3 regions of the Pseudonocardia aurantiaca genome follow, and region 2 is predicted to be linked to each of the others. Evidence: riboswitches for the same ligand, from Rfam matches in the RefSeq annotation. Region 2 holds a riboswitch; each other region holds the start of a gene.
What was found. A riboswitch is a leader RNA that binds a small molecule or an ion and turns the genes downstream of it on or off. The one in region 2 is predicted to bind S-adenosylmethionine.
Positions count from the first base shown of each region.

Region 1 (3,267 bases), on a different contig from region 2:
CGCGAGCAGCACCGCGACGACCACGGTCGCCGCCCACCGCCACGGGTGCCGGGACGGAACGACGACGAGCCGTTCACCGGCGTCCTCGGTGGCGGCCGGTGGGCTGTTCGCGGTCACTGCCGCGGTATCGGGAGCTGCGCTCATCGAGAGCTCACTTCCTTCTCGAAGGGGTGCTTGCCGATCTCCTCGGCCGGCAACTCCGGGTCGTAGAGCGGCGTGTAGCCAGTGGCCAGGTAGAGGCCCTTGGCCTCCGGCTGGCGCGGTCCAGTGGTCAGGTAGATCCGGCGGTATCCGCGCGCGGTGATCTCCCGCTCGAGCTCGGTGAGCACCCGGCGGGCCAGACCCCGGCGGCGGTGCGCGGAGTGCGTCCAGATGCGCTTGAGCTCTGCGGTGTGGTCGTCGAAGCGGCGAAAAGCGCCCCCTGCCACCGGGTCGCCGTCGGTGAGCAGGAGGATCAGCCCGCCGTCCGGGGCGCCGAACTCCTCAGGTCGACGACGCATCTCTTCGCCGATGTCGCCGAGCGAATGCCCGTAGCGGGTCGTGTACTCGTGGTCCAGCTCGGTGAGCATCGGCACCACCAGCGGGTCGGTGTAGGCGACCTGGCGAACCTCGAGCGCGGGAGAACTCATCGCAATCCCTCGCTGCGCTCGGTCAGCGCTTCGCGGAGACGCCGTGACACTGATTCGCTCGCAAGCTCGCTCATCGCCCGGCCGCCGCCGCGGGCGCGCGGTCGATCACACCGGTCGCGAGGTCCGCGAGCACCCGTCCCAGCGCTGGGGCGAACGCGAGCCCGTAACCCGAGAACCCCGCTCCCACGACCAGAGGACCCGCCGTATCCAGCAGGAACCTCCCGTCGGAGGTCGACGTGCGGGTACAACCGATCGGTGTGGGCAGCCTGTGGTCGAGCCCCGGGAGGAAGGCGGTCACGTACTCCTGCAGCCTGCGCAGCTGCACAGGCTCCGGCGCGAACGCGTGCCGATGCGGGTGGGTCTGCGTCCCCACGCCGTGGAACCCGAGCTTCACGCGTCCGTCCGCAGTGGACGTGCCGTGGACGCTGCTGGGCCAGCCGTGCTCCGGACCGGTGTGGTGGACGAACGTCGGCCATGCGACGTGGTGAGGGGAGAACGGGGCGACCCCGCCTTGCAGCGGGAACGTCGCGGGCTGCTCCTGTGTCACCCGGAGCCTGGGCAGCTCGACGAGCCCGTCGAGCAGATCCGCGGTGCGCGCTCCCACCGCCACCACCGCCCGGCAGGCGCGGACTGGGCCGCGTGGTGTCTCTACCTCGACGAGATCGTCTCCGCGCACAGCGATCGCCGTCGCCGGCGTGGAACGGTGGACCACGGCCCCGTGCGCCACGGCGGCCGCGGTCAGAGCGGCGACGGCGTGATCGGCGTGAAGACGGCCGGACCGGTCCGGCTGGTGCAGCACCGGGCCGCTGAACACCATCCCCGGCCACCTGTGCGACGCCTCGTCGGCATCGAGCCACTCATGGGCGATGCCGTGCTCGCCGAGGGATCCGGCGAGCGCGCTCGTTCGGCGCGGATCACCGTGGTCGACGCCCCCGGTGATCTGCAACAGCGCTGCGCCCGTCTGGGCCTCCACCTCGCGCCACAGCGGCAGAGCTTCCATGGCGAGGCGCACGTACGGCGCCGCCGAGTAGGACGGCCGGTAGAGCTCCGCCGATCCGTACGGGAAACCGCGCGCACGCCCGGCCTCGAACTGCTCGAGCTGTACCACCTCGCGGCCCCGGCCGGCGAGCTGCCATGCAGCCGCCGCACCGACCACGCCGCCACCGATGACCACGACGTCGACGACTCCGGCGCGCGCGGACCGCGACGGGCGGCGCGCCGCCGGGATGTGCGGGAACGTTGGCATGACTGTCCTCCTACGACACGGACAGCAGGAACCCCCGGCACGGGGCGAATCCACTGTGGACAAAAGACGGCTCCGGCACCGCCGGAATCACCGTCCTACAGAGACCTGACCGAGGCGCGTCAGAGCCCACCCGTACGCGTCAGCGCACGGGAAGCGGGGTGGCCAGAAGGCCGAGATGGGTCAGCGACAAAGAGCGGCCTGCGTGCGGCACAGATCGACGTGCCGACGCTTCGACCAGGTGGACGTCAACCACGTCGACGACCGCGTGGCCGCCGGCCGGGCGTGCGATCGACGCACGATGTCTCCCATCGATCCTGGCGTTAGCACCCGGCGCCGTGAGGCACATGGTTGCTGCGGCTTCGACGAGCCAGATCTCTCGGCCGCTCTGGATGGACGACATCGAATGTAGGCGACCACCCGATGGATCTGTCAATGATGTGACGAACACACGGTGTATCGGGCGCGTCACGACCTGCGGCCCGTGGCCGGATCCGACGGGCCTCGGGTGAGTGGGGCGACGGCAGGGCATGCTCGCCGGTCCAATTGAGTGTTGATCGTTCGGTTTCGAGTATCTATGGTCAGCGCTGCGGCGGACGACGCCGCGGCGAGCCCCGCGCGGAACCGGTGCTCACATCGTGAACGGTGGAGGCTGACGTGCGCTGGTTCTACCGCAGCACCGGCAGCTGTCGCAGGCTGCACGTCGACCTGCTGCGCATCGCCAGCGCCTGCTGTCGCGTCTGACGCTGCGGGCCTCCACCCCGCTGCCGGAACGACCTGCCGACGTCCGGCACCCCCGGTGTGTACAGCGCCGTCGCACCGCGCCGAGCTGCTCCCCCTGATCCTCGCTCCGGCGTGCCCGTCGAGGTCTGCTCGCCCCAGCACGTGATCCCCTGCGCACCACGCCTGGCCTCCATGAAGGACATCCCGATGAGTTCGACCCCCCGTCCCGCCGTACCGCCACGGCGGCTGCCGGCCGCCGTGCTCGCCACCGTCGTGGCCCTGACCGTGGCCGCCTGTGGCTCCGGGAGCACCTCGGCGCCACCGGACGCCGATGCGGGGCCGCCGCAAGCCGGCGGCACGCTCACCTTCGCGGTGGGCAGCGACCAGGGGTGCCTGGATCCGCAGCAGGTCGGCAGCAACGACTCGATCTACTCCCTGCGCCAGATCGTCGACTCGCTCACCGACCAGAACCCCGACACCGGCGAGATCGTGCCCTGGCTCGCCACCGGCTGGCAGACCAACGCCGACGCCACCGCCTACACCTTCGACCTGCGGCCCGGCGTCACCTTCAGCGACGGCACCCCGCTGGACGCCACCGCCGTCAAGGCCAACTTCGACAAGGTGCCCCAGCTCGGCGCCCGCGGCACCCTCCCGAAGAGCTACCTGGCGAAC
Region 1 is NZ_BAAAJG010000002.1:456,916-460,182, reverse strand. It holds gene ABD143_RS04180 (amino acid ABC transporter permease) at 1-144, opposite strand, end outside; gene ABD143_RS04175 (GNAT family N-acetyltransferase) at 141-629, opposite strand; gene ABD143_RS04170 (FAD-dependent oxidoreductase) at 700-1,875, opposite strand; SAM riboswitch class I at 2,178-2,271, opposite strand; gene ABD143_RS04165 (ABC transporter substrate-binding protein) at 2,803-3,267, shown strand, end outside.
Region 1: it holds a riboswitch for S-adenosylmethionine, as region 2 does, so the genes downstream of both, ABD143_RS04170 (FAD-dependent oxidoreductase) here and ABD143_RS22655 (aminotransferase class V-fold PLP-dependent enzyme) in region 2, are expected to answer to the same signal.

Region 2 (3,267 bases):
GTCTTCGGGTCCTGGTCGGTGAGGGAGTCGACGATCTGGCGCAGCGAGTAGATGGTGTCGTTGCTGCTGACCTGCTGGGGGTCGACGCAGCCCTGGTCACTGCTGACGGCGAAGCGCAGGGTGCCACCGGGCTGGGGAGTGCCCGGGTCGGCGCCGGCTGCCGGCGCGGCGCCACCGCCGCATGCCGTCAGGAATACGGCGGCGGCGGCCAACAGGCCTGCTCGGACGGGGAACGCGATCATTGGGGTCCTTCTACGGGCCACCGCACCGTCGTCGACGGCGCGCGCTCTGGATTCGGGGATCGTCGGAGCGTCAGGCCGGACAGAGCGCCGCGCTGGTGCGGCAGAGGTCGATGTGGTGGCGCCAGGCGTGCCACGTCGTGTGCAGCGGGGTGCTCCCCGGACCCGGCACGGCGACCTCCATCGCTCCCGGCGGTAGCACCCGTTCCCGCTCGCGCGGGGGGTTGCTGCGGCGTCGTCGAGCCAGGTCTCTCAGCCGCTCTGGATGGTGGCGGCCGTCGCCGGCCGCGATCCGACGGTACGTATCTGAGGAGCCGATTATCAAGCGCTTCCCGGGGAACTGTGTCGTGCGCCATTCACGGACCGAAATGACCGGACAGTTCCGCTCGCAAAATGTCCGACGCCGGCATTCCTTGACAGCAGTGGCAGTCGTCGGCCGTCGCTTGCCCAGCTCAGCGGGGCCGCGGCAACCCCAACGGGCGGGGTGCTGCACCCGCTGGCCACAGGGGTTGCCGGAACGGGTCCGCCGCGATTCACTGATGGCGTGATGCGCATGGTCCTGGAGCAGTTCTGGCCGGGCCGGCGAGGCGAGCAGTTCGACCAGTTCTGTCGCCCGGCCGCGTCGCGGCCCGGGCCCCACGAGCGCGCATTTCCTGCGCACTCCCATCTGCCCTGAGGCCGTGGCGCGGCCGCCCCGCGTCCACCGTCCCTCCCCGAACGGGAGATCCGCCGTGTCCGTCACCGACGAACTGCTCGCCCACAACGCCAGGTACGCCGCGTCCTTCGAAGGTCCCCTGCCGCTTCCGCCCGCCAAGCACCTCGCAGTCATCGCGTGCATGGACGCCCGGCTCGACGTCTACAGGATCCTCGGGCTCGAGCCCGGCCAGGCGCACGTCATCCGCAACGCCGGTGGTGTGGTCACCGACGACGAGATCCGCTCGCTGGCCATCAGCCAGCGGCTGCTCGGCACCGAGGAGATCATCCTCATCCACCACACCGACTGCGGGATGCTCACCTTCACCGACGACGAGTTCAAGAAGGCCGTGCAGGACGAGACGGGCATCAAGCCCGAATGGGCGGCCGAGGCCTTCGGTGACCTGGAGGAGGACGTCCGCCAGTCGATCGCCCGGATCAAGGCCAACCCGTTCGTCCCGCGCAAGGACTCCATCCGCGGATTCGTCTTCGACGTCGCCACGGGAAAGCTGAACGAGGTCGTGTGACGGTCGGGCGGGCCGGCTTGACCGGCCCGCCCGGCCGCCCGTACCTTCGCTGTCAGGTCAAGAGCGCCAGCGCCAAGCCCCGGCTCGCTGGCCGGCAACCCTCCTCCGCGGTGGGGTGCTCCGGGTGACGACCAGGCCGCCGTGCACCCACGGCGGCAAGCGCGGACCCGTCACGACACCGGGTCCTGAAGAGGGTCCGGAGGACCGTCATGACCGCTGTGCTGCCCGCCCGTCCCGCAGCCGCCGCCTCCACGCAGCCCCTCCCCCGGCTCATTGGAGCCGAGCTGGAGGTGCCGCTCGTCACCGGCGACCGCGTGCGCTACGCCAACCTCGACCTCGCGGCGAGCGCCCCCGCTCTCGCAGGCGTGGCCGACCACGTCACCGAACTCCTGCCCTTCTACGCGAGCGTCCACCGTGGGGCGGGCTACGCCTCCCAGGTGTGCACGGCGGTGCTGGAGCAGGCCCGCGAGACCGTCGGGCGGTTCGTCGGGGCCCGCGGCGACGACGTCGTGGTGTTCACCCGCAACACCACCGACGCGCTCAACCTCCTGGCCGGCTGCGTCCCTGGGCGCGTGCTGCGCCTCGACGTCGAGCACCACGCCAACCTGATCTCGTGGCGCACGGGCCGGGTGCTCCCCGCCGCGCCGACCGTGGCCCAGACCCTCGCCGACCTGCGCGCCGCGCTCGCCGCCGAACCCACCGCGCTGCTCGCCGTGACGGGCGCGTCGAACGTGACCGGCGAGATCCTCCCGCTCGCCGAGATCACCGCGATCGCCCACGCGGCAGGCGCCCGGGTCGTCGTCGACGCCGCCCAGCTCGCCCCGCACCGGCGGATCGACATCGCCGGCGCCGGCATCGACTACCTCGCCCTTTCCGGCCACAAGCTCTACGCCCCGTACGGCGCGGGCGCGCTGGTGGGGCGCCGCGACTGGCTCGACGACGCCACCCCCTACCTCGCCGGTGGGGGCGCCGTTCGCGCGGTGGCCGTGCCGAACGCCTCTGGCGTCAGCGAGGTGACCTGGGCGGCCGCGCCGCACCGCCACGAAGCCGGCACCCCGAACGTCCTCGGCGCCGCCGCGCTCGCGCAGGCGTGCCGATGCCTCGACGCCGTGCTCGACGACGCTCTCGACCACGAACGCGCCCTGCTCGCCCGGCTGGAGACCGGCCTCGCCGCCGTCCCGGGCGTGCGAACCCTGAACGTCTGGCCGGACGCCACGGACCGGGTGGCCGTCGCCTCCTTCGTCGTGGACGGGTACCCGGCCGGCCTGGTCGCCGCGGTCCTCTCCGCGGAGCACGGCATCGGGGTGCGCGACGGGAAGTTCTGCGCGCACCCGCTACTGGCCCGCCTGGCCGGCACCGCCGACGGCTGCGCCGTGCGGGCGAGCCTCGGGCTGAGCACGAGCACGTCCGACGTGGACCGGCTGGTGGAAGGCGTCCGCGCGCTCGTGGCGGACGGACCGGGGTGGGACTACGCGGTGGTCGACGGGCGGTGGACGCCGGTGCCCGACCCGCGCCCGGCCGACCCGCTGGGCGTGGGTCTCACAGGTCTGCTCGCGCCGGGCTGCGGGGGCTGACGCGAAACAGCAGAAGCCCTCAGACGCCCGGATCACCGGGATCTGAGGGCCTCCGTGCTGTAGAGGAATGCGGCGTCAGTCGAACTCGCCGAGCTTCACACCCGCGACGAACGCCTGCCACTCCGAGGCGGTGTACCGCAGGACTGGACCTGCGCCCTCGTCCTTGGTGTCGCGGACGAGACGGCCCCCGTCCGGGAGATCAGCGACCTCGACACACCCGCCGCCGTTGCCGTT
Region 2 is NZ_BAAAJG010000015.1:106,279-109,545, reverse strand. It holds gene ABD143_RS22665 (ABC transporter substrate-binding protein) at 1-242, opposite strand, end outside; SAM riboswitch class I at 417-511, opposite strand; gene ABD143_RS22660 (beta-class carbonic anhydrase) at 971-1,459, shown strand; SAM riboswitch class IV at 1,515-1,627, shown strand; gene ABD143_RS22655 (aminotransferase class V-fold PLP-dependent enzyme) at 1,669-3,033, shown strand; gene ABD143_RS22650 (DUF397 domain-containing protein) at 3,109-3,267, opposite strand, start outside.

Region 3 (3,267 bases), on a different contig from region 2:
TGTGAGTTGTCCCTGCCTGCGCCTGCGCCACATCTCGGCATCACCCCCCACTCTCAAGATGAGCGTCAGTTGAGATCGGGCGGAACGACCCCGTCAGAGCCCGCGGGCCGCCAGGGCCTCGCGTACGGCCTTGCTGGTGGAGGGCACGGTGGCCGACGGGCCGACCTGGTCGGCCACGGCGTCGAGGGTCTTGAGGCCGTCGCCGGTGATGAGCAGCACGGTCTCGGCGTCCGGGTCGATCTGGCCGGCCTCGATGAGCTTCTTGGCGGTCGCGACGGTGACGCCGCCGGCGGTCTCGGCGAACACGCCCTCGGTGCGGGCGAGCAGCCGGATGCCCTCGACGACCTCGGCGTCGCTGACGTGCCCGACCGCGCCGCCGGTGCGGCGGACGGTGTCGAGCACGTAGGGCCCGTCGGCGGGGTTCCCGATCGCGAGCGAGCGGGCGATGGTGTCGGGGCGGACCGGCTGCACCACGTCGTGGCCGTCGGCGAATGCCTTCGCCACCGGCGAGCAGCCCGTGGCCTGGGCGCCGAACACCCGGTAGGGGGTGGGCTCCACCAGGCCGAGCTTGCCCAGCTCGGTGAAGCCCTTGTCCACCTTGGTGAGCTGGGAGCCCGACGCCACGGGGATCACGATCTGCTCCGGCAGCCGCCAGCCGAGTTGCTCGGCCACCTCGTAGCCGAGGGTCTTGGAGCCCTCCGCGTAGTACGGCCGCACGTTGACGTTGACGAACGCCCAGTCCTCGTGCTCGGCGGCGAGCTCGGTGGCCAGCCGGTTCACGTCGTCGTAGTTGCCGTCGACGGCCAGCAGGGTGCCGTCGTACACGGCGGTGGTGAGCACCTTGGCCTGCTCGAGCGACTTGGGGATCAGCACCACCGAGTCCCAGCCGGCCCGCGCCGCGGCGGCAGCCACGGCGTTGGCGAGGTTGCCGGTGGACGGGCAGGCGAGCACCGAGAACCCGAGCTCGCGGGCGGCGGCGAGCGCGACGGCGACCACGCGGTCCTTGAAGGAGTGGGTCGGGTTGCCGGTGTCGTCCTTGACCCACAGGTTGCGCACGCCGAGCGCGGCGGCGAGCCGGTCGGCCTTGATCAGCCGGGTGAGGCCGGGCTCGGTGTTCGGGTGGCTCTGCACGTCGGACGGCACGGGCAGCAGCTGCCGGTAGCGCCAGATCGACTTGGGGCCTGCCTCGATCGACTCGCGGGTCACCGTGCCGAAGTCGTAGGCCACCTCGAGGGGACCGAAACACTGGGGACAGGCGAACTCCGCGGCGAGCGGGATCTCGTGGCCGCACTCCCGACAGGAGAGGGCACGGGCGGGGCCGAGGTCGTAGGAGGTGGCGGCCGTGGCGGCGGCAGACAGGGTCATGACGAGATCTCCTCATCTTTCCCGCAGCATGCGGGTCGGAATTGGCACCGTGATCGAGCGCAGACGCGCATCGCCGGTTGCCGGGGCTTCGTCGGGCCGTTCCCTCTGCCCCTCTGGATGAGCCATGTGCAGTTGTGGTCCCCGGAGCACGTCGCCGTGGGATGACCTTCACGTTACGACACCAGCGGCCGCTCCCCCAAGTCCGTCCCGTGATCTGGGAGCCGGGTCACGAATCGTCGGTGCCGTGCGCGAGCATGGACGGCATGTCCGCGCCGCCCCCACCCGCGCCGCTGCACCTCGTGCTGGGAGAGGAAGAGCTGCTGGTCGAGCGGGCGGTCGAGCAGGTGATCGCGGAGGTCAAGGCCGTCGAGCCGGGGGCCGAGGTACGCAAGGTCCGCGCCGGCGACCTCACGCCAGGCGATCTCGCGGAGAGCCTCAGCCCGTCGCTCTTCGCGGAGGGCCGGGTTGTCGTCCTCATGGCCGCCCACGAGGTCGGCAAGGAGATGGCCACCGCCATCGCCAGGCAGTCCGGCGACCCCGTCGACGGCATCGTGCTGGTCGTCGCGCACGCGGGCGGGGCGCGCAACAAGGCGCTGGCCGACGAGCTGCGCAAGAAGGGCGCTGTCGTCACCACGTGCAACAAGATCACCCGGTTCGAGGAGCGCTCCGACTTCGTACGCGCCGAGGTGCGCCGCGTCGGCGGCAAGATCGCGCCGGCCGCTGTGGGTGTGCTCATCGAGGCCGTGGGCTCCGACCTGCGGGAGCTGGCCTCCGCCGCGGGCCAGTTGGTGGCCGACACCGGCGGCACCGTCGACGAGCAGGCAGTGCGGCGTTACCACCGTGGTCGCGCCGAGGCGTCCGGGTTCGCGGTGGCCGACAAGGTCGTGCTTGGCGACCGGGCGGGCGCGTTGGAGGCGCTGAGGTGGGCACAGTTGCTCGGGGTGCCCTCGGTGCTGATCGCCGACGCGCTGGCGGACGCGCTGCGCACGCTCGCGAAGGTGGGCTCGGCCGGCCGCGGCGACCCCAACCGCCTCGCAGGCACACTCGGCATGCCGCCATGGAAGATCCGCAAGGCGCAGCAGCAGGTGCGGTCGTGGGGGCCGGAGGCGATCGCCGAGGCGTTCGCGGCGGCCGCCGAGGTCAATGCCGACGTGAAGGGCGCGGCGGCCGACGCCGACTACGCGCTGGAGCGGGCGGTGCTGCGGATCTGTGCGGCCAGGGGCCGCCGCTGATGGGGTGTCGGTCGGTCAGCTGTTGCCGCTGGTGCGCAACTTCTTGATCCAGAGCCCGATCTTGTCCCCGAGGAGCGCGCCTCCGATACCGGCGAGAACGGCTGGGACCATGGCGATCAGGTTGACGAGCATCGAGAACTTCTCCTAGGGCTCGGGCGGCCGGAGAGCAGGGGTAGGCCGCCTGCGGGCGAACCTCCACTGTCGGCGAGCGTCTCGGATACTGTCTACATTCTTGTAGGAGACGTCACGTTTGCGACGGCGGCGAGCGCGCGCGCCGCCGAGCGGTTGACGTACGTGAGAGTCCCGCGCAGCGCGCACACAAACGGCGCTGCCCGCGAGGGGGCAGCGCCGTTCGTGAAGAGCCGAGTCAGAGAGCGCTGACGCGCTTCGCCATCGCCGACTTGCGGTTGGCGGCCTGGTTCTTGTGAAGGACGCCCTTGCTGGCGGCCTTGTCCAGGGCGCGGGAGGCGGCGCGCTGCAGCTGGGTGGCCTTCTCGGTGTCGCCGGCCTCCACCGCCTCGCGGAAGCGCCGTACGGCAGTGCGGACGGCAGACCGGACCGACTTGTTGCGCTGACGCCGCTTCTCGTTGGTCTTGATCCGCTTGATCTGGGACTTGATGTTGGCCACGCGAATGCCTCGAGTTTCTTCCTGCCGGTGGACTGCTCGCTT
Region 3 is NZ_BAAAJG010000029.1:149,956-153,222, forward strand. It holds gene thrC (threonine synthase) at 94-1,365, opposite strand; SAM riboswitch class I at 1,375-1,489, opposite strand; gene holA (DNA polymerase III subunit delta) at 1,629-2,597, shown strand; gene rpsT (30S ribosomal protein S20) at 2,965-3,225, opposite strand.
Region 3: it holds a riboswitch for S-adenosylmethionine, as region 2 does, so the genes downstream of both, thrC (threonine synthase) here and ABD143_RS22655 (aminotransferase class V-fold PLP-dependent enzyme) in region 2, are expected to answer to the same signal.